4 regions of the Cellulomonas sp. C5510 genome follow, and region 3 is predicted to be linked to each of the others. Evidence: predicted binding sites of a transcription regulator. Region 3 holds the regulator's gene; each other region holds the start of a gene.
What was found. Region 3 encodes HrcA, which represses chaperone genes, less so after heat shock. Its sites were predicted from a motif close to TTNGCACTCGNNNNNNNCGAGTGCNAA; they were not measured.
Positions count from the first base shown of each region.

Region 1: a site for HrcA is predicted at 2,225-2,251, ahead of K5O09_RS00360 (Hsp20/alpha crystallin family protein). Genes of this name have one in related genera too.
Region 2: a site for HrcA is predicted at 2,132-2,158, ahead of groES (co-chaperone GroES). Genes of this name have one in related genera too.
Region 4: a site for HrcA is predicted at 2,892-2,918, ahead of groL (chaperonin GroEL). Genes of this name have one in related genera too.

Region 1 is NZ_CP081862.1:74,965-80,188, reverse strand. It holds gene metE (5-methyltetrahydropteroyltriglutamate--homocysteine S-methyltransferase) at 1-1,609, shown strand, start outside; gene K5O09_RS00360 (Hsp20/alpha crystallin family protein) at 1,677-2,126, opposite strand; gene K5O09_RS00355 ((deoxy)nucleoside triphosphate pyrophosphohydrolase) at 2,291-2,734, opposite strand; gene K5O09_RS00350 (YeiH family protein) at 2,829-3,908, opposite strand; gene K5O09_RS00345 (LysR family transcriptional regulator) at 3,978-4,907, shown strand; gene K5O09_RS00340 (helix-turn-helix transcriptional regulator) at 4,931-5,170, opposite strand.
Region 2 is NZ_CP081862.1:3,189,170-3,194,393, reverse strand. It holds gene K5O09_RS14655 (glutamate--cysteine ligase) at 1-883, opposite strand, end outside; gene K5O09_RS14650 (class I SAM-dependent methyltransferase) at 880-2,079, opposite strand; gene groES (co-chaperone GroES) at 2,304-2,600, shown strand; gene K5O09_RS14640 (WhiB family transcriptional regulator) at 2,863-3,159, opposite strand; gene K5O09_RS14635 (MerR family transcriptional regulator) at 3,485-4,696, shown strand; gene K5O09_RS14630 (response regulator transcription factor) at 4,797-5,224, shown strand, end outside.
Region 3 is NZ_CP081862.1:1,331,326-1,336,549, reverse strand. It holds gene K5O09_RS06060 (sodium-translocating pyrophosphatase) at 1-518, opposite strand, end outside; gene K5O09_RS06055 (16S rRNA (uracil(1498)-N(3))-methyltransferase) at 627-1,394, opposite strand; gene dnaJ (molecular chaperone DnaJ) at 1,398-2,525, opposite strand; gene hrcA (heat-inducible transcriptional repressor HrcA) at 2,608-3,642, opposite strand; gene K5O09_RS06040 (MFS transporter) at 3,775-5,224, opposite strand, start outside.
Region 4 is NZ_CP081862.1:561,089-566,312, reverse strand. It holds gene K5O09_RS02600 (hypothetical protein) at 1-540, shown strand, start outside; gene K5O09_RS02595 (DUF4031 domain-containing protein) at 537-809, shown strand; gene groL (chaperonin GroEL) at 1,102-2,727, opposite strand; gene K5O09_RS02585 (glycoside hydrolase family 15) at 3,000-4,292, shown strand; gene K5O09_RS02580 (cold-shock protein) at 4,318-4,521, opposite strand; gene K5O09_RS02575 (LytR C-terminal domain-containing protein) at 4,649-5,224, opposite strand, start outside.

The DNA.
Region 1 (5,224 bases), 1.3 Mb from region 3:
CACGGACCTCCCCGCGTCCGAGCGCCCCGCCCTGCTCGTGGCGGCGCCCTACGGCGACCTCGGCGACGCGCTGCCCGTGCTCGCCGCGTCCGACGTCGACGGCCTCGCGCTCGACCTGGTGCGCGGCGCGGCCCCGGCGGGCGACGTCCCCGGGCTCGGGTCGAAGCTGCTGGTCGGCGGCGTGGTCGACGGGCACAACATCTGGCGCGCCGACCTCGACGCCGCGCTGGCGACGCTGGAGGGACTCGAGACGCTGGGCGCCGCGCAGGTCTCCGTCGCGACGTCCACCTCGCTGTTCCACGTGCCGCACGACGTCGACGACGAGCCGGCGCTCGACCCGACGCTGCGGTCCTGGCTGGCGTTCGCCGACCAGAAGGTCGGCGAGGTCGTCACGCTCGCGACCGGGCTGCGCGAGGGCCGTGAGGCCGTGCACGCCGAGCTGCTCGCCGCCGCTGACGCGCGCCGCAGCCGCGCCCAGGCGCCGGGCGTGGTGCGCCGCGACGTGCGGGACCGGCTCGCGGCGCTGCCGGAGGACGCGTTCCGCCGCGGCGACTTCGCGGAGCGGCAGGCCGCCCAGACCGCGCGCCTGCGCCTGCCCGTGCTGCCGACGACCACCATCGGCTCGTTCCCGCAGACGCCGGAGATCCGGGTGGCGCGCGCCGCGTCCGCCCGCGGGGAGCTGACGGCCGCGCAGTACGAGGACGCCATGCGGGCGGAGATCCGCCACGTCGTCGAGCTCCAGGAGCAGATCGGCCTGGACGTCCTCGTGCACGGCGAGGCCGAGCGGAACGACATGGTGCAGTACTTCGCCGAGAACCTCGACGGGTTCGCCGTCACGCAGAACGGCTGGGTGCAGTCGTACGGCTCCCGCTGCACGCGCCCGTCCGTCCTGTGGGGCGACGTCGCCCGCCCGGCGCCCATCACGGTGCCGTGGACGACGTACGCGCAGTCCCTGACCGCGAAGCCGGTCAAGGGCATGCTCACCGGGCCGGTCACGATCCTCGCGTGGTCGTTCGTGCGGGACGACCAGCCGCTGGCCGACACTGCGAACCAGGTGGCGCTGGCGCTGCGGGACGAGATCGCCGACCTGGAGGCCGCCGGCACCGCGGTCGTGCAGGTCGACGAGCCGGCGCTGCGGGAGCTGCTCCCCCTGCGGGCGGCGGACCACGCGGCGTACCTCGACTGGTCGGTGCGGTCGTTCCGCCTCGCCACGTCGGGCGTCCGCCCGGACACCCAGATCCACACCCACCTGTGCTACTCGGAGTTCGGCGAGGTCATCGGGGCGATCGACGGGCTCGACGCGGACGTCACGTCCATCGAGGCCGCGCGCTCGAAGATGGAGATCCTCGGGGACATCGCCGCGGAGGGCTACCCCCGCGGGATCGGCCCGGGCGTCTGGGACATCCACTCCCCGCGGGTGCCGAGCGAGGCCGAGGTCACCGAGCTGCTCACCGAGGCGGTCCGGGCGATCGACCCCGCGCAGCTCTGGGTGAACCCCGACTGCGGCCTCAAGACCCGGGGCTACGCCGAGGTCACGCCGTCGCTCGAGCACGTGCTGGCGGCCACCCGCGCTGTGCGCGCCGCGCTGTCCGTGCCGACGACGGCCTGATCCGCGGGCGCCCCCGCAGCACGGCGCCCCGGTCCCGTGACGGGACCGGGGCGCCGGTGTGCGGGCGTCAGGCGTCCGCGTGCTGGGCGTCGGCCGTGGCCTCGATGGTCGCCGGTGTCTCACCGGTCCGGACCTCGATGCGCCGCGGCTTGGCCTCCTCGGCCACCGGGATGGTCAGCGTCAGGACGCCGTCGGCGTACGACGCGTGGATGGCGTCCAGGTCGAGCCCGCGGCCGACCGTCAGCTGGCGGGCGTAGGTGCCGACCGGGCGCTCCTTGGCGAGCCACTGCACGCCGTCCTCCGTGCGTGCCGTGCGCTGCGCGCGGATGGTCAGGGTGCGGTCGTCCACGCTCACGTCGATCGAGCCCGGGTCGGCGCCCGGCAGGTCGACGTGCAGGACGTAGTGGTCACCGGCGCGGTACAGGTCCATCGGCATCGACGCCGCCGCGCGCTGCGAGCCGAGCACCTGGCCCATGAGCCGGTCCATCTCCTGGAACGGGTCGAATCGCGTAGCCACAGCCCGTCACCTCCTCGTCTCCGACGGGCCCCGGCCGGTCCGGGGCCATCGCGCTGCTCCGGCGGGCACACCCGCCGGAAGGGGCTACAGCTCCTGTTCTAGCACTCGGGCACCGGGAGTGCTAACCCTGTCGCGGCTCGTTCGCCAACAGATGAACTCCCAGGTCAGGGCACGGTCGGGAGGCGACCGGCCCCCTCGGTGGCCGCCGCCAGCGCAGACACGATCCGCACGTCGGCGTCCAGCCACGGCACCGTCAGCCACTCCCCGCGGCGCAGCCACCGGAGCTCGTCGTGCTCCACCAGCGGCTCCGGCTCGCCCGCGTCGACCCGTGCCAGCCACAGCCGCATCGTGTACCGGTCGGTCAGCCGCCAGCACCCCTCGTCCGGCCCGGCCAGCTCCGTCCCCAGCTCGACCGTCACGCCGAGCTCCTCGCGCAGCTCCCGGTGCAGCGCCGCCTCGGGCTCCTCGCCCGGCTCCACCTTGCCGCCCGGGAACTCCCAGCGCCCCGCCAGGCTCACGGGCGACCGGCGCCGGGCGGCCAGCAGCGCGCGCGGGTCGTCGAGGTCGTCGACGAGCGCCGCGGCGACGACGAGCACGGGCGGGGTCATGCGCCGATCCTGCCAGGCCCGGGTCGACGGACCCGCGGTGGCACGGACGTGGTCGGAGCCGCGGCTGCCCTCCGCGAGCCGGAGGTGCCCCCGATCACCCCACCAGCAGCAGGCCGCCGAGGCTGACGGCAGCGGCGACGACGGTCGACGCCGCGCCGAGCGCGAGGGGCCGTCCGCCGGTGCGGACCAGGCGCCCGACGTGGATCTGCGTGCCGAGGGCGGTCATCGCGGCGCCGAGCGCGAGGGTCGTCACGGGCTTCACCGCCGGCAGGACCGCGTCGGGGACGAGGCCGGCGGACCGCACCAGCACGGCCACGACGAACCCCGCGACGAACAGCGGGACGAGCGGCGCGCGACGGCCGGGTCCCGCGACGGCACCCCCGGCACGGCGGCGGACGACGCCGACACCGGCGACGAGCGGCGCGAGCAGCAGGACGCGCGCGAGCTTCGCGACCACGGCGACCGCGAGCGCGGCGGCGGACACGGTGCCCGCGGCGGCGACGACCTGGGCGACCTCGTGCACGGACATCCCGGCCCAGAGCCCTGCGGTGCGGTCGGTCAGCCCCAGCACGCCCGCGAGCAGCGGCAGCGCGACGATCGCGAGGCTCCCGTACACGGTGACCAGGGCGACGGCGGTCGCGACGTCCTCCTCGTCGGCATCGGCGACGGGGCTCATGCCCGCGACGGCAGCGGCACCGCAGATCGAGAAGCCGGTCGCCACCAGCAGGGTCAGGGCGCGGCCGACGCCGAGGCGCGGGCCGAGCCACAGCGTCGCGGAGAAGGTCGCCGCGACGGTGACGAGCAGGACCGCGACCTCGCGGGCGCCGAGGCCCAGCAGATCGCCCAGGGACAGCTGGAGGCCGAGCAGGACCACGCCGGCCCGCAGGAGGCGGCGGCTCGTCCAGGCGAGCCCGGGCTCGAGGGATGCCGGGACGGCACCCGCCGAACGGGCGACGGCGCCGAGGGCGATCGCGACGAGCAGGCCCGGCAGCACGGGGACGACCGTGGTCAGGCCGACGCAGAGCGCGGCGACGGCCACCGCCGCGGCGATCCCCGGCGCCAGGCGGCGTGCGGCGGCGAGGGACGAGGCGGGCGGGCCCCCGGTCGTCGCCGGGGACGCGGCGGCCCGGGGATCGGCGAGCGCGGGGCGGTCGGTGGGCTGCGGTCGGGTCACGCCTCCACGATCCGACCCCGGGCCGTCCCGCGGAACGTCGAGCTCGCTCGCACCCTCTAGCCTGAGGCTATGGATGATGCTCCGGCTGCGGGTCGCCGTGCGCCGCTGGGCGCGCTCGAGCTGCTCGACGCGGTCGACGCGCACGGCTCCCTCTCGGCCGCCGCCCGCGCCCTGGGCCTCGCCCAGCCGTCCGTCAGCACGGGACTGCGCCGCCTGGAGCGGCAGACGGGCCTGACGCTGCTCACCCGCTCCGCGTCCGGCACCCGGCTGACGCCCGCGGGGGTCGCGCTGCTCGCGCGCGCCCGCGACGTGCTCGCCGCCTCGGACGCCCTCGAGCGCGAGGTGGTGGCCCTGCGGACCGCGCAGCAGGGTCGCGTGCGGGTGGCGGCGAGCCTGAGCGTCGCGGAGTACCTGGTGCCCGGCTGGCTGGCGTCCCGGCCCGCGGGATCGCCCGTCGTCGACCTCGTCGTGGCCAACTCGAGGGACGTCATGGACGCGGTGCTGCACGGCCGCGCGGACCTCGGGTTCGTGGAGGGGCCGGACGTCGAGGACGGCCTGGAGGCGCGGGCGCTGGGCGAGGACGAGCTGGTCGTCGTCGTGGCACCCGGGCACCCCTGGGCGCGCCGACGTCGGCCGCTCACCGCGGAGGAGCTCGCGTCCGCGCCGCTGGCGGTGCGGGAGGCGGGCTCCGGGACCCGCGCCGTGCTGGAGCGGGCGCTGGCCGCCTCGGGGCACGCGCTCGCCGGGTCGCCCGCCCAGCTCGGGTCGACGTCCGCGGTGAAGAACGTCGTCCGAGGTGGCGGCCCCGCCGCGGTGCTGTCCCGGCTGACCGTCGCCGACGAGATCGCGCGCGGCGACCTGAGGGTCGTGCCCGTCGAGGGGGTCGACCTACGACGGACCCTGCGCGTCGTGTGGGCACGCTCCCGGCGGCCGTCGACCGCGGCGCGGGACCTCGCCGAGCACGTGCTCCGGGAGGCCCGCCGCCGGGCGGGCGCCTGACCCGGCCCGGCGCGGCGCGGAGGTCAGCGGATGCCGGCGGCGTGCGCCCAGGCCACCGCCTCGGCGCGCGTGGAGACGCCGATCTTGCGGTAGACCGACCGCACCTGGGACTTCACGGTGTTCCGGGTGACGAAGAGGCGGCGCGCGATGTCCTCGAGGGTCACGTCCTCGCTGAGCTCCGCGAGGACGACGCGCTCACGGGTGGTGAGCGGCTCGCCGAGGATGCTGATCGCCGTGGTGGGGGCGAGCTCGAGAGTGGCCATGATGACCTCCGGGTGAGGGACGAGTACCGGCTGCTGGGGGTTCCCGGCTGCCGA
Region 2 (5,224 bases), 1.9 Mb from region 3:
CGGAGCGCCACTTGTTCTCCTGGGCGAACCACGGCGGGATCGTCGGCAGCTCCTCGCCGCCGTCCAGCAGCGTCGAGAAGTGCTCGACCAGGCAGTGCGTGAGGGCGGCGAGCGCCGTGACCTCCAGCAGGGTGGGGGAGCCGTCGCAGATGCGGGTCTCGACCGTCCCGAACCGCGGCGAGGGGCGCACGTCCCAGCGCACCTCGTCGAACGCGTCGATCACGCCGGTGTGCAGCATGTCGCCCACGTACGCCTCGAGCTGCTCCCACTGCTCGAACTGGAACGGCAGCCCTGCCGTGGGCAGCTGCTGGAACATCAGCGCCCGGTTGGACGCGTACCCGGTGTCCTTGCCGCCCCAGAACGGGCTGGAGGCCGACAGGGACTGCAGGTGCGCGAAGCAGGTCAGCAGCGCCCGGGAGATCGGCAGCACCTTGGCGCGGTCCTCGACGCCGACGTGCACGTGCACGCCGTAGATGAGCATCTGGCGGCCCCACCACTGCGTGCGGTCGATGAGCGTGGCGTAGCGCTCCTTGTCGGTGACCTTCTGCTGGGTCCAGCGGGCGAAGGGGTGCGTGCCGGCGCTCATCAGCTCGACGCGCAGCGGGTCCGTCACGGTGCGGACCTCGTCGATCGCGCGCTGCAGGTCGGCCCCCGCCTCGCCGACCGTGCGGCAGACGCCGGAGACGACCTCGACCGTGTTGAGCAGGAGCTCCTGCTTGATGGCGGGGTGCTCGTCGCCGTCGGCCGGTCGCACGGCGTCGAGCACGGTGCTGGCGACCTGTCGGAGGTCACCGGAGTCCGCGTCGACGAGCGCGAGCTCCCACTCGATGCCGACGGTGGACCGCTCCGACCGCGCGAACGGCAGCCGCGCCGGCGTCGTCATGCGCCGACCGGCTCGACGAGGAGCACCCGCTGCTGGCCGGCGACCCGCGTCAGCACGATCGTCGCCGGGACGGAGCCCCGCAGGTCGAGCTGCCGCCGGAGCTGCTCGGGCACCACCGCCGTGCCGCGCTTCTTGACGGTCAGCGCGCCGACGTCCCGTTCGCGCAGGTACGCCCGCAGTCGCTTCAGCCCGAACGGCAGGTCGTCCAGCACGCGGTACGCCGTGGCGGACGGCGTGGTGTGCAGCGCGTCCGAGGTCACGTACGCGATGGTGCGGTCCAGCAGGCGGCCCTGCACGTCGGCGACGACCTCGGCCACGAGCCCCGCGCGGATCACCGCACCGTCCGGTTCGTACAGGTAGGCGCCGACGGGCCCGACGGGCGGGTGCGGGTCGGTGGTCGCGGCACCGCCGCGCAGCAGCACCGACCCGCCGGAGCCCCCGAGCAGGAGCGCGGACCGTCCCGGCCCCTCCGGGGCGAGCGGGCCGAACCAGAGCCCGAGCTCGACCACGTCGCCGTCCACGGACACCCACTGCGCCTCGGCGTCGTCCGGCAGGGCGCTGTGCGGCACGCCGGGGCCGAGCTTGAGGCCCAGCGCGGGCACGCGCCCGCGCAGCGCCAGGACGGCGTCCAGCGGCGGGGCGTACGCCGACGGGTCGAACACGCGGCTGCCGCCCGCCGTGCGTCGGGCGGGGTCGGCGTACACGCCGTCGACGCCCTCGGCCTCCAGGTCGGTCGCCAGGCCGTCGCCGTGGCGCACCTCGGCCTCCGGGAAGTGGCGCAGGTTGACGGTCGCGAGCGCGGCGGTGGTCTCGTCCGCGTCGACGGCCAGCACCCGCAGCCCGACGCCCGCGAACGCCATCGCGTCCGCGCCGATCCCGGCCGTGAGGTCCGCGACGCGCTGCACGCCTGCGGCCTGGTACCGACGGGCGTGCTGCGCCGCGACGACCAGACGCGTGGCCTGCTCCAGGCCGGCGGGGGTGAACAGCATGCCGTCGGCGAACTCCCCGAGCTTGGCGTGCGCCCGCGCGCGCAGCCGGGACTGGGTGAGGGCGGCCGCGACGAGGTCGGCGGCGAACCCGTCACGCCGCAACCGCTCCGACAGCGCCATCGCGTGGTGCTCGTCGTACGGGGGCAGCGCCGACAGCAGGGCCCAGCCCTCGGGGCTGAGCAGCTTGGCGAGGCCGGACGCGTCCATGCCGCGATCCTCGCACGGCGCGCCCCCGCGGACCCGGCGCGGCCGGTCGGCGCTGGCACTCGCCTTGACCGAGTGCTAACGGGTTCCTAGAGTGCTGATCGGCACTCTCGTACCGGGAGTGCCAACCGCCCCGCACGGCCGCCGGCACCCGCGACGACGTCGGCCGTGAGCACGGTGCGGCAACGGACATCAGGCAGCACTCACACGCGAAGGGGAGGTCCGCTGTGTCGGTCTCCATCAAGCCGCTCGAGGACCGCATCGTCGTCAAGACGCTCGAGGCGGAGCAGACGACCGCCTCCGGTCTGGTCATCCCGGACAGCGCCAAGGAGAAGCCCCAGGAGGGCGAGGTCCTGGCGGTCGGCCCGGGCCGCGTCGACGACAACGGCAACCGCGTCCCGCTCGACGTGGCCGTCGGTGACAAGGTCATCTACAGCAAGTACGGCGGCACCGAGGTGAAGTACGACGGCGAGGAGTACCTGATCCTCTCCGCCCGCGACATCCTCGCGATCGTCACCAAGTGACACCGCGCCGGCCCTGAGCGGCCGGCCCGGTGACCAGGCCCCCCTCCGTCCGCGGAGGGGGGCCTCGTCGTGCACGGGCCGGTGGGCCGGCCGCGGCCGGCCCACCTCCCGGGCCGTGCGGTCGGCGTCCCGCCGTCGGCGGACGCGCGCGTCGGTCCCACGCGCACGACGAGGCCCCCTCCGCACGCGGATGGGGGCCTCGTCGTCGTGATCGGCGACCGGGCGGTATCGCACCGCGGCGGTCGCCACGTCAGGGGTGGGGTCAGACCACCTGGGTCCGGGTGCGCCCGGCGGCGAGGACGGCGGCGCGCTCGTCCTCGGACAGGCCGCCCCACACGCCGTACGGCTCGCGGACCGTGAGGGACTGCTCGCGGCACTCGTTGATGACCGGGCAGGTGGCGCAGATGGCCTTGGCCGCCTCGGCGCGGCGCCGACGGGCCGCCCCGCGCTCGCCCTCGGGGTGGAAGAACAGGTCCTGGTCGGCGTCCCGGCAGGCCCCCTCGTACTGCCACTCCCAGAGCTCCATCACGGGTCCCGGGAGGCGGGAGATCTCGGCCATGTGCTCCTCCATACCTCCGGCGGCGAGCCGCCGGGCTGATCGTGCGAGTGAGGCGGTTCGCCCGCCTCCTGGGACCTCGGTCCCTGGCGCGGCGTCGAACTGCACTGATGGAGACAGTACAACCGCGCCAGGAGTTGTTCAAGACCGTGTCGAGATCTCACGTGAAGCGATTTGTGGCTCACCTCACCTGCGATGACGCGATCCGGGCGCGAATCTCCCCGGGTGGGGCGCCTGCCGAACGCGTCAGCCGCCGGTGGAAACCGCGCCACATCCCCGGCACAATCGGCGGGGCGCGAAGACGACGGGCGCGGACGAGACGGACGAGATGCACAGCGACGACGGCGGCACGGCGGGGCAGGGACCGGTGGTGGGCCCGCACGCCACCGACGCGACGGATGCGGCCGACCCGTCCCACCCGGCCGAGCCGACCCACCCGGCCGAGCCGACCCACCCGGCCGAGCCGGCCGACCCGAGCCACCCGGCCGACGCGTCGCGACCGCCCGACCCGGCGGGGACGCCTGCCCCGACGCCGCCGACCGGGCTCCCGACCCCGGACGCCGGCGACGTCGCACCGACGCTGACCGTGGCCGCGGTCGCGGGTCGGCTCGGCGTCGCGCCCGCGACGCTGCGCACGTGGGACCGCCGGTACGGCCTCGGTCCGTCCGAGCACACCGCGGGCGCGCACCGCCGCTACAGCGCGGCCGACGTGGCCCGGCTGATGAGGATGCGGGCCCTCACGCTGGACGGCGTGCCGCCGTCGGACGCAGCGCGCCTCGCCCGGGAGGGCGTCGCCGCGGTGGAGCCTGCCGGGCGGCACCTGACCGCCGTGCCCGACGTCGGCGACGCCCCGGAGGGCACCCCGCCGGTCGCGGGCCTCGCCGGCGTGACGGCACTCGGCACCGTGCGGGTGCCGCCACGCGCCGGACGGCCCGCCACGCCCACCGCCGTGATCGACGCCGCGCTGCGGGCCGACGCCGGCGAGGTCGCCCGCCTGCTCGCCGTGCCCGCCGGCACCGACCTGACGCGGTGGTGGTCGGAGCTGGTCGCCCCGGCGCGCGCCGGGATCGCCTCCCGCACCGTGCTGGCGCGCCCCGGCGACGAGCCCGACGCGCTCGTGGTCGCCGCCGCGCTCGCGGTGCTCCGCGACCGGTCCGGGCGGGTGCCGGGGCACCCGTCCCGTCGGCGGATCGCGCTGCTGCTGGCCGCTCCCGGGGAGCCGAGGCCGCTGTCGCTGCACGTGCTGGCGGGGGCGCTGGCGGACGCGGGCGTGGACGCGCGCGTCGTCGCCGGGCCGACCGGGCGGCACCGGCTGCTGGAGATCACCGCGATGACGTCGCCGTCGGCGGTGGTGCTCACGAGCGAGCAGCCGGCCCCGGACCTCGCCACGCTGGCGGCGCTCGTGGAGCAGCACCCCGACCTGCCGGTCTTCGCGATGGTGCCCGACGAGGCGTCCCCGGCCGTCCCCCGCGGGCCGGAGGTGTACCGCGTCCGCACGGTCCCCGGTCTCGTGCACGAGGTGCTCGCGGTCTGCCGGTGACCGATCCGTGACCCGTTCGCGCTAACGTCGCGCCTGATCCGGCCGATACACCTAGAAGCCGGGTCCGTCAGGACCGGGCACAGGCGGAAGGCGGAGGTCGATGGCTGGCGTCGTGGTGTGCCACGGGTCGACGGCGGTGCGCGAGCGCATCGTCCTGACGGCACTGGGGGTCCCCGCGCTCGCTCCTGTCCGCGCCGCCGCCACGGTCGAGGAGCTCGTGACGCTCGCTCGCCGGGTGCCACCGACGATCGTGCTGCTCGACGCGCACCTGCCGTCGCCCGGCCCGGTCGAGGCGATCCGGCGGCTGCGCGCCGTGCCGTCCCAGTCGACGGTCGTCATGCTCGCGGTGCCGGGCGACGAGATCGCCCTGGACCGGGCGATCGCCCTCGGCGCGCGCGGCTACCTCGCCCCGGACGTCGGCCGGGCGGAGCTCGCCGCCGTCGCCGCCCACATCCTCGCCAGCCCGGCACTGCCCGCCGGCGTCCCGGACGCCGTGCCCGCGCACGGCGCCGTCGCCAGCGCACCCAC
Region 3 (5,224 bases):
ATCGCGACCCGGCCCCACTCGAAGCCGACGAGCGCCTTGTAGTACACGACGATCACCGCGGCGATGAACACCCACAGCAGCATGAGGAACCTGCCCTGCTGCGTGAGGTACGTCTTGCAGGTGGAGTAGATGAGCTCGGAGATCTCCCGCATGGCCGTGTGGACCGGCAGGCGGCGGAGCTGCACGTACGACGCGACGCCGAACGCCAGGCCCAGCACGCACACCACCAGCCCGAGGCCCAGCAGCAGCCGCCCGGAGACCCCGCCGAGCACGGTCACGGCGCCGAGGTCGGGCAGCACGAGGCTGGCCTCGCCGCCGTGCACGGCACCCGCGCCGGCGCCCGATCCGGCACCGGACCCGGCACCCGCGCCGGCCTCGCCGCACCCGGCGAGCAGGAGGACCAGCGCGCCGGCGGCCCCGCCCAGCACGGGCAGGCGCCGGGAGCGCCGGGAGGTGCGGCGGGGTCCTGCTGCCCCCGCCGCGAGGTCGTCGTTGCCGGTCCGTACGTCTGTGTTCACGGTCGGTTCCCTGGTGAGAGCGCCTTCGCTGCCACCTTCGACGCTAGGACCGTGACGCAGGTCACGGATGAGACGTACGGCCCAGGACCGACGTCCCGGGCGGGCGCCTCAGCCCCAGCGCCCGAGCCGCTGCGCGAGCAGCCCCAGGGCCACCGGGCCGGCCGTCGACGTGCGCAGCACGTGCGGCCCGAGCCGGACGGTGACCGCCCCCGCGCCGACCAGCGCCGCGACCTCCCGCTCCGAGATGCCGCCCTCCGGCCCGACGACGACCAGGACGTCCGTCCCGGCACCCGCCGCGGGCAGCGCGGCCCCGCCCAGCGGCACCGTCGCCTCCTCGTGCAGCACCAGCGCGACGCCGCCCGCGGCCACCACGTCGCCGACACGTCGCGCCAGCGCCGGGGAGTCCAGCGCGAGCTCCACCTCGGGGACGTGCGCCCGGCGGGCCTGCTTCGCCGCCGTCCGCACCGTGCCGAGCCAGCGCGCGCGGCTCTTCGCCGCCCGGTCCCCGCGCCACACGACGACCGACCGCTCGGCCTGCCACGGCACGACGCCGTCGGCACCCACCTCCGTGGCCGCCTCGATCGCCAGCTCGTCCCGGTCGCCCTTGGCGAGGGCCTGCACGAGGACGAGCCGCGGCGCGGGAGGTGCCTCCACGACGACGTGCCGGACGCGCAGGTGCACGCCCTCGGGGCCCACGTGCTCGACCTCGCCGACCAGCCGCACGCCGGCCGTGTCCACGACGTCGACGCGCTCCCCCGGCGCCCGCCGCTGCACGACCCCCGCGTGCCGGCCCTCGGTGCCGTCCAGCAGGTACAGGTCGCCGGCCGCGAGTGCCGCGAGACCGCCCGGCTCGGCCAGGAAGACGGGTGCCGTCACGTGTCAGCGCCCGGCGAGCTTGTCGCGCAGCTTCGCGAAGACACCCGGCGTGGACGCGGACAGCCGCGCCTCCGGGCGCTCCTCCCCGCGCAGCGCCGCGAGCCGGCGCAGCAGCTCCGCCTGCTCGTCGTCCGTCGCGGTCGGCACCTGGACGTCGACGTGCACGTGCAGGTCGCCGCGGCCCCCGGCGTGCAGGTGCCCGACACCGAGCCCGCGCAGGGTGACCACCTGCGCCGGCTGCGTGCCGGGGCGCAGGTCGACCTCCTGAGGGCCGTCCAGCGTGTCCAGCGTGAGCACCGTCCCGAGCGCCGCCGCCGTCATCGGGACCTGCAGCGTGCAGTGCAGGTCGTCGCCCTCGCGGACGAACGACTCGTGGCGCCGCTCCCGGATCTCCAGGTACACGTCGCCCGCCGGGCCGCCCGCCGGGCCGACCTCGCCCTGCGCCGTGAGCTTGATGCGCGTGCCGGTGTCCACGCCCGCGGGGACGTCGACCTCGAGCACCCGGCGCGACCGGACGCGGCCCTCCCCGGCGCACTCGGTGCACGGCTCGGGGATGACGGTGCCGAACCCGTGGCAGGCGGCGCACGGCTGCGAGGTCATGACCTGGCCGAGGAACGAGCGCGCGACGCGCTGGACGCTGCCGCGGCCGCCGCACACGTCGCAGGTGCGCGGCGACGTGCCGGGCCGGCAGCACGTGCCGCCGCAGGTCGGGCAGAGCACCGCGGTGTCCACCGGAACCTCGCGATGCGTGCCGAACGTGGCCTCCGCGAGGTCGATGTCGAGCCGCACGAGCGCGTCCTGGCCGCGCCGGGCGCGCGGGATCGGGCCGCGCTGCGCCCCGCCCGCGGCAGCGGCACCGAAGAACGTCTCGAAGATGTCCTGGAAGCCGAAGCCCCCGCCCATGCCGCCGCCCGAGGACGACGGGTCGGCACCCATGTCGTACATGCGGCGCTTCTCCGGGTTGGACAGGACGTCGTACGCCCGGGAGACGTCCTTGAACCGCTCCTCCGACGCGGCGTCGGCACCGGCCACGTCCGGGTGCAGCTCGCGCGCCAGGCGGCGGTAGGCCTTCTTGATCTGCTCGGGCGTGGCGTCGCGGTCCACGCCGAGCACCTCGTAGTAGTCGCTCACTCGTCACTTCCTGTCGGTCGCGCGCGTCGACGCGGGTCGGGGGCGCCGCGGGGGCGGGCGCGGGTGGTGCGGTCGGGGCCGGTCACCCGGCGAGGATCCGGGACAGGTAGCGGGCGACGGCGCGGACCGTCGCGATCGTCCCGGGGTAGTCCATGCGGAGCGGGCCGACCGAGCCGATCCGGGCGACCGCGGCGCCACCGCCGTCGCCGGGCCCGCCGTAGCCGGTCGTGACGAACGAGGTCTCCACGAGGCCCTCGTGCTGGGTCTCGCGGCCGATGCGCACCGCCACGGCCGCCTCGTCCTCGGCCATCTCGGTCAGCAGCCGCAGCAGCACGACCTGCTCCTCCAGCGCCTCCAGCACGGGGCTGATGGTGCGGGCGAAGTCCTGGCCGCCGCCCCGCACGAGGTTCGCGGTGCCGGCCAGCACCACGCGCTCCTCGCTCTCGCGGGCCAGCGTGTCCTCCACGACGGCGACGACGGCGCGGACCAGCGGGGCCGCGACGGGCTCGAACTCGTCGGACAACCCGGACAGCACGGCGTCCAGCTCCGCGAGCCGGCGGCCCGCCGCCGCCACGTTCAGCCGGACCCGCAGCCGGGCGACGACCGCTCCGTCGAGCGGCTCGGCCAGCTCCAGGGTGCGCTGCTCCACACGGCCGTGGTCGGTGATGATGACGACGAGCAGGTGCCGGTCGCCGACCGGGACGAGCTCGACGTGCCGCAGGGCCGTGCGCCGCAGCGACGGGTACTGCACGACGGCCACCTGGTGCGTGAGCTGGGCGAGCAGCCGGACGGCGCGGTCCACCACGTCGTCCAGGTCGGCCGCGTCCTCCATGAAGGTCTCGATGGCCCGGCGCTCCGGCGCGGACAGCGGCTTGACGGTCGCGAGCCGGTCCACGAACAGCCGGTAGCCCTTGTCGGTCGGCACCCGGCCGGCGGAGGTGTGCGGCTGCACGATGTAGCCGGACTCCTCGAGCGCGGCCATGTCGTTGCGGATGGTGGCCGGCGAGACGCCGAGCGCGTGCCGCTCGACCAGCGCGCGGGAGCCGACGGGCTCGCGGGTGGCGACGTAGTCCTCCACGATCGCGCGCAGCACGTCCAGCCTGCGGTCCTCGCTCATCGCCACCTCCCGATGCCTGTCACCCGGTCCGTCGCGCCCGGTCCGCCGGCGCCCACGTCCCGTCCGCCGCGCCGTCCGGCGGCCGCCGGGACGCACCACCGGGATGGCACTCACCGGACGCGAGTGCCAATTCTACTCGGCCGCGCGGGCAGGTGCCCTGCGGCCCGCGCCCGAGGCCCCGGGTCCGGCCGTCCCGCCGGTCGCCTCCGGGTCGCGCCGCCGCGCCACCAGGTCGACGACGCCGACCGCCAGGGCCACCGCGACGAGCGACACCGTCACGAGCAGCGCGCGCCCCGCGGCGACACCCCCCTCCACGCCGCCCGCCAGCGCGGTGTAGTACGTCGAGAGCGCGACGGCCACACCCAGCGCGGACCCCACCCGCTGCCCCACCTGCAGCATGCTGCCCGCGACGCCCGCCCGGTCCAGCGGCACGCGCGCGAGCGTCAGCGTCTGGTTCGGGGAGATCACCAGGCCGCTGCCCGCGCCCGCGACCATCTGCGTCCCGGCGACCACCAGGCCGACCGCCGGCGGGTCCACCAGGCGGATCGCCAGGTCCGTGCCGACGAGACCCGTGAGCACGAGCACCAGCCCCACCACGACCAGCGCCCGGCCCCGCGTCGCGACCAGGCGGCCGGACTGCTGCGCGGCCACGGCCGACGCGATCGCGAACGGCATCCCGACCAGACCCGCCTGCAGCGGCGTGAACCCCGCGATCTGCTGCAGGTACAGCGTGGTCACCAGGAACACGGCCGTGAACCCCGCGAAGTACGCCATGCCCAGCAGGGCCCCGTTGTGGAACGACGGCTCCCCCAGCACCCGCGGGTCGAGGACGGCGGCCCCGGTCCTGCGCTGGTACCCGCGCTCCCACGCGACCGTGGCCACGGCCAGCACCGCCGCCACCGCCAGCCACCACCAGCGCGCCGGGTCGTCGCCGCTCTCGCCGGTGGTGATGACGAACGGGACCATCACGGCCGTCGTCGTGACAGCCACGAGCACGAGACCCGGCACGTCGAGCCGCGGGCGGCCCGGACGCGCGGACGCGGCGGACGTCCCGGGGCGGCCGCGCGGCAGGAACCGCAACGCCAGCGGCAGCACCACCGCGATCACCGGCACGTTGACGAAGAACACCCAGCGCCAGCCGTGCTCGGCCCCGAACGCCTGGATGATCAGCCCGCCGAGCAGCGGGCCGAGCGCCGTCGACACCCCGATCGTCGCGCCGAAGTACCCGAACGCCCGGCCGCGCTCGTACCCCGAGAACAGCTGCTGGATCGTGCCGACCACCTGCGGGTTCAGCAGGCCCGCGCTCGCGCCCTGCAGCAGCCGCATGGTCGCGAGCACCTCGTCCGACGGAGCCAGGCCCGCCCCGAGGCTGGTCAGCGCGAAGCCGGTGAGCCCCACGAGGAACAGCGCACGCCGGCCGTGGGCGTCCCCGAGCCGGCCGGCCGGCACCAGCACCAGCCCGAACGCCAGCGTGTACCCCGCGACGATGAGCTGGAGCTGGCTCGCGCCGGCGTCGAGGCTGCGCTCGATGGACGGTAGAGCGACGTTGACGATGGAGACGTCGAGCATCGTGATGAACCCG
Region 4 (5,224 bases), 770 kb from region 3:
TTCGACGCGGCGCACGTCGCGGCGTACGCCAACCGCGGCGGGGAGGACGAGGTCGCCTCGGGTGTCCTCGCCCGCGAGCAGCTCACCGGGCTCGGCGTCCCCGCCGAGCGGGTCGAGCGCGTCCACCAGCTGGTGACCGCCCTGGTGCGGCACAGCGCCGACCCCGCGGACTTCGACTGCGCCGTGCTCTGCGACGCCGACCTCGCGATGCTGGCCGCGGAGCCGCAGCGCTACAAGGCGTACCTGCACGACGTGCGCGAGGAGTACGCCGACATCCCCATGGCGGACTACATCCGCGCCCGGCAGCGCATCGTCCGCAAGCTGCTCGCCCGGCCCAGCCTGTTCGTCAGCCCCCTGGGCGCCGCGTGGGAGGAGCCCGCCCGGCAGAACCTGGGCGCGGAGCTGCACAAGCTCGACAAGGTGCTCACCGAGCTCGAGGACGGCTCCGACGGGACGGCGGCCGGCACCGCCGGTCCGGACCCGGCCGCGCCGGCCGACTCGACGCCTGCCGACCGGCACCCGGTGCGGCCGAGGGCGTGACGGTCCTCGTCGACCCGCCGCTCTGGCCGCGGCACGGCCGCACCTGGTCGCACCTCGTGAGCGACACGTCCCTGGACGAGCTGCACGCGTTCGCCGCCCGCGCCGGCCTGCCCCGGCGCGCGTTCGACCTCGACCACTACGACGTGCCCGACGACCGGCACCCCGCCCTCGTGGCGCTGGGCGCCGAGCCGGTCTCCGCCGGCGAGCTGATCCGCCGCCTGCGCGCGTCGGGCCTGCGCGTCCCCGCCCGCGACCGCCGCCCGACCTGACCGACCCACCCCGCACCCGCCCCCGCCCGCACCCGCCCCACCCCACCCCGCGAGTTCGGCACTCCGCGTGCGAGTTCGGCACCTCCAGCTGCCGAACTCGACTGGGACTGCCGAACTCGCCGGACGGGCCTGGGCGGGGCTGGGCGGGGCCGGGCGGGGCCGGGCGGGGCCGGGCGGGGCCGGGCGGGGCCGGGCGGGGCCGGTGGACACACGACGGGCCGGCCACCCCCGGAGGGGTGACCGGCCCGTCGTGTGTGCGGTGCGAGCGCTCAGCGCCCGCGCGCGGCGTGGCTCAGAAGTCCATGCCGCCCATGCCGCCGGCGTCCGGGGCGGCCGGGGCGGCCTTCTCCGGCTTGTCGGCGACGACCGCCTCCGTGGTGAGGAACAGCGCCGCGATGGACGACGCGTTCTGCAGCGCGGAGCGGGTGACCTTGACCGGGTCGTTGACACCCGCGGCCAGCAGGTCCTCGTACACGCCGGTCGCGGCGTTCAGGCCCTGCCCGGCGGGGAGGTTGCGCACCTTCTCCGCCACGACGCCGCCCTCGAGGCCCGCGTTGATCGCGATCTGCTTGAGCGGGGCGTCGATCGCGACCTTGACGATGTTCGCGCCGGTCGCCTCGTCACCCGTGAGCTCGAGCTTGTCGAAGGCCACGGCACCCGCCTGGATGAGGGCGACGCCACCACCGGCGACGATGCCCTCCTCGACGGCCGCCTTCGCGTTGCGCACGGCGTCCTCGATGCGGTGCTTGCGCTCCTTGAGCTCGACCTCGGTCGCCGCGCCGGCCTTGATGACGGCCACGCCGCCGGCCAGCTTGGCGAGGCGCTCCTGGAGCTTCTCGCGGTCGTAGTCCGAGTCGGAGTTGTCGATCTCCGCGCGGATCTGGTTCACGCGACCGGCGATCTGCGCGGCGTCGCCGGAACCCTCGACGATGGTGGTCTCGTCCTTGGTGACGACGATCTTGCGCGCCTGGCCGAGGACCTCGAGGCCCACGGTGTCGAGCTTGAGGCCGACGGTCTCGGACACGACCTGGCCGCCCGTGAGGATGGCCATGTCCTGCAGCATCGCCTTGCGGCGGTCGCCGAAGCCCGGGGCCTTGACGGCGACGGACTTGAACGTGCCGCGGATCTTGTTGACGACGAGCGTGGCCAGGGCCTCGCCCTCGACGTCCTCGGCGACGATGAACAGCGGCTTGCCGGACTGGATGACCTTCTCCAGCAGCGGCAGCAGGTCCTTGACGTTCGAGATCTTCGACTCGACGAGCAGCACGTAGGCGTCCTCGAGGACGGCCTCCTGGCGCTCCGGGTCGGTCACGAAGTACGCCGACAGGAAGCCCTTGTCGAAGCGCATGCCCTCCGTGAGCTCGAGCTCGAGGCCGAGGGCGTTGGACTCCTCGACCGTGATGACGCCCTCCTTGCCGACCTTGTCGAGCGCCTCGGCGATGAGCTCGCCGATGGCGGTGTCGCCGGCCGAGATCGACGCCGTGGCGGCGATCTGGTCCTTGGTCTCGATCTCCTTCGCCTGCTCCAGCAGGGCGGCGGTGACGGCCTCGACGGCCTGCTCGATGCCGCGCTTGAGGGCGATGGGGTTCGCGCCGGCCGCGACGTTGCGCAGGCCCTCGCGCACGAGCGCCTGGGCGAGCACGGTGGCAGTGGTGGTGCCGTCACCCGCGACGTCGTCGGTCTTCTTCGCGACCTCCTTGACGAGCTCCGCGCCGATCTTCTCGAAGGGGTCCTCGAGCTCGATCTCCTTGGCGATGGAGACGCCGTCGTTGGTGATCGTGGGGGCGCCCCACTTCTTGTCCAGCACGACGTTGCGGCCCTTGGGGCCGAGGGTGACCTTGACGGTGTCGGCGAGGGTGTTCAGACCCCGCTCGATGCCGCGACGGGCCTCCTCGTTGAAGGCAATGATCTTGGCCATGGGGCTATCGATCCTTCACTCTGGCTCGTGGTTCGGCCGGTCGGTGCCCGCGACGGACGGTCGCGCCGGCCCGCCGGTCATGTCCCGTCGGGCGGTGCGACCTCACCGGGTCGGCCTGGGTTGTCATCCTGTCACTCTCGACCCGAGAGTGCTAACACCAATGGTTAGCACTCGACCCTGGTGAGTGCAAGGCGCTCCGCCCTCGGCGGACGTGGGCGGGCGCCCGCACGAGCCGCACGACGCGCCCCTCCGGGGCCGGTAGCCTGCCGCGCATGCCCGCCCGCCGCGCCACCGCCGTCGTGCTGCTGGCCGCGCTGGGCGCGGGGCTGGTGGCGTGGGGCTCGGCGGGCCCGCGCGACGCCTCCCTGCCGCTGTACGCCGCCGGCGTCGCCCTGGACGTCGACGGGGCCGTGGTCGACGTCCCGGTCGGCTCGGAGGTGGCCCTGCACGCGGGGACACGCGTGCTCGACGACCCCGGGAGCCGGGCGGACGACGTGCTCGCGGCGGAGCAGCGGGCGTGGCTCGCCTCCGGATCCCTGCCCGGCGGTGCGGACGGGCCGTACGCGGACATGGTCGCCGACGCGCTGCTGGACCTGCGCACCCTGCTGCTCGACGACGGTGCGGCGGTCGCCGCGTGGACCGACCGGTGGCGCTACGTGTGGCCGCGCGACGCGGCGTTCGTCGCGGTCGCGCTCGCGCGGACCGGTCACGGCGACGACGCCCTGGACGTGCTCGGGTTCCTCGAGCGGGTGCAGGCGCCCGACGGGTCGTTCGAGGCGCGCTACCTGCCCGACGGCTCGGGGCCGCCGGACGACCGCGCGCCGCAGACCGACGGCACGGGCTGGGCGCTGTGGGCTGCCGGCGAGGTGGTCGCCGCGCAGCCCGCGGACCGGCAGCAGCCGGTCGCCGAGCGGCTCCGCGGTCTCGTGACGCGGTCGGCCGCCGGCGCGGTCGCGCTGACCGCCCGCGACGGCCTGCCGCCCGCGTCCCCCGACTACTGGGAGGTGGCGGAGGACGAGCTGACCCTCGGGACGGTCGCGCCGCTGCTCGCCGGCCTGGAGTCCGCGCCGGCGCTCCTGGAGCTGCTCGACGAGGAGGAGGCGGCGGCCGCCGCGCGGGAGGCCGCCGGGCGCACCCGGGACGCCGTCGAGCGGGCGTTCGGCGACGACACCGCGTACGGCCGGTACGCCGACGGCAGCGTCGCGGACGCGGCGAGCGCGTTCGTCCTGCCGCCGCTCCAGCCGCGCCCGCTGGCCGGGGCGCTCGACGCGTGGCAGGCCTCGGCGGCGGCGATGGAGCGCCCGGCCGGCGGGCTGGCCCCCGGTGCGGCCTGGAAGAGCGACGGCATCTCCTGGACGCCTCAGACCGCGCTGTACGCCCTGGTGGCCGCGGAGAACGGCCGGCCGGACGACGCGCGGGCCCGGCTCGACTGGCTCGACGCCCACCGGACGCCGCTCGGCGCGCTGCCTGAGAAGGTGCTCGCGGACGGCTCGCCCGCGGCGGTGGCGCCGCTGGCGTGGACCGCCGCGTGCGTGGTGCTGGCCGTCGACGCGCTGGACGGCTGACCCGGCGCGCCGACGGCCGGGGCTCTCAGAGCGGGCGCACCTGCTCGGCCTGCGGGCCCTTGGTGCCCTGGCCGACCTCGAAGTCCACCGACTGACCCTCTTCCAGGGTCCGGTAGCCGTTCGTCTGGATGGCGCTGAAGTGGACGAACAGGTCCTGACCGCCGTCGGCCGGGGTGATGAACCCGTAGCCCTTCTCGGCGTTGAACCACTTGACGGTTCCCTGCGGCATGCGGTGCTCCTGATGACGACGTGACCGGTCGACGACGGCCCCCGTCCCCCGGCGGGCCGGCGGGCAGGCACCGCGACGCGCCGAGCGTAGCCGCGCCCCCTCACGGGCGGAAGAGGCGGGCGGACCCTCAGCCTGCGAAGTCGGCCAGCAGGAGCACCACGACACCCTGGTCCGCGACCTCGGCCGACTCGACCACGTTCGTCAGCCCGAGCGTGGCCGCGACCTGCTGCGCCGTGACCGCGAGGTCGGCGTTCGCGTAGAAAACCGTGGAGGCGGTGCTGCCGCCGGCGTTGCCGTTCCCGGCGGTGACGTCCGTGAACCCGGCGCCCTCGAGCTGCTCCGCGGCACCGCCCGCGAGGCCGCTGATGTTCGCCGCGTTGAGCACGCGGACCGGCACGGACAGGTCGGGGGCCGGGGGCGGCACCTCGTCCGCAGGGGGCTCCTCGGAGGTCTCCTCCGTCGGGGCCGCACCCGTGTCGTCCGGGCTGGCGGAGGGGCTGGACGGCGGGGGCGCCGAGGCGTTCGTGTCGTCGCCCCGGCCGATGACCGGCAGCGTGCCGTCCCAGGACGCGGCCCAGAGCACGGCGGACACGGTCAGGGCCGGCACGACCACGATCACGGCGACGAACGGCCACCACCGGCTCCACCAGCTCCGGGGTGCACGGTGCACACCGATCGGCGCGTCCATCGCCGGGCCGGCGTC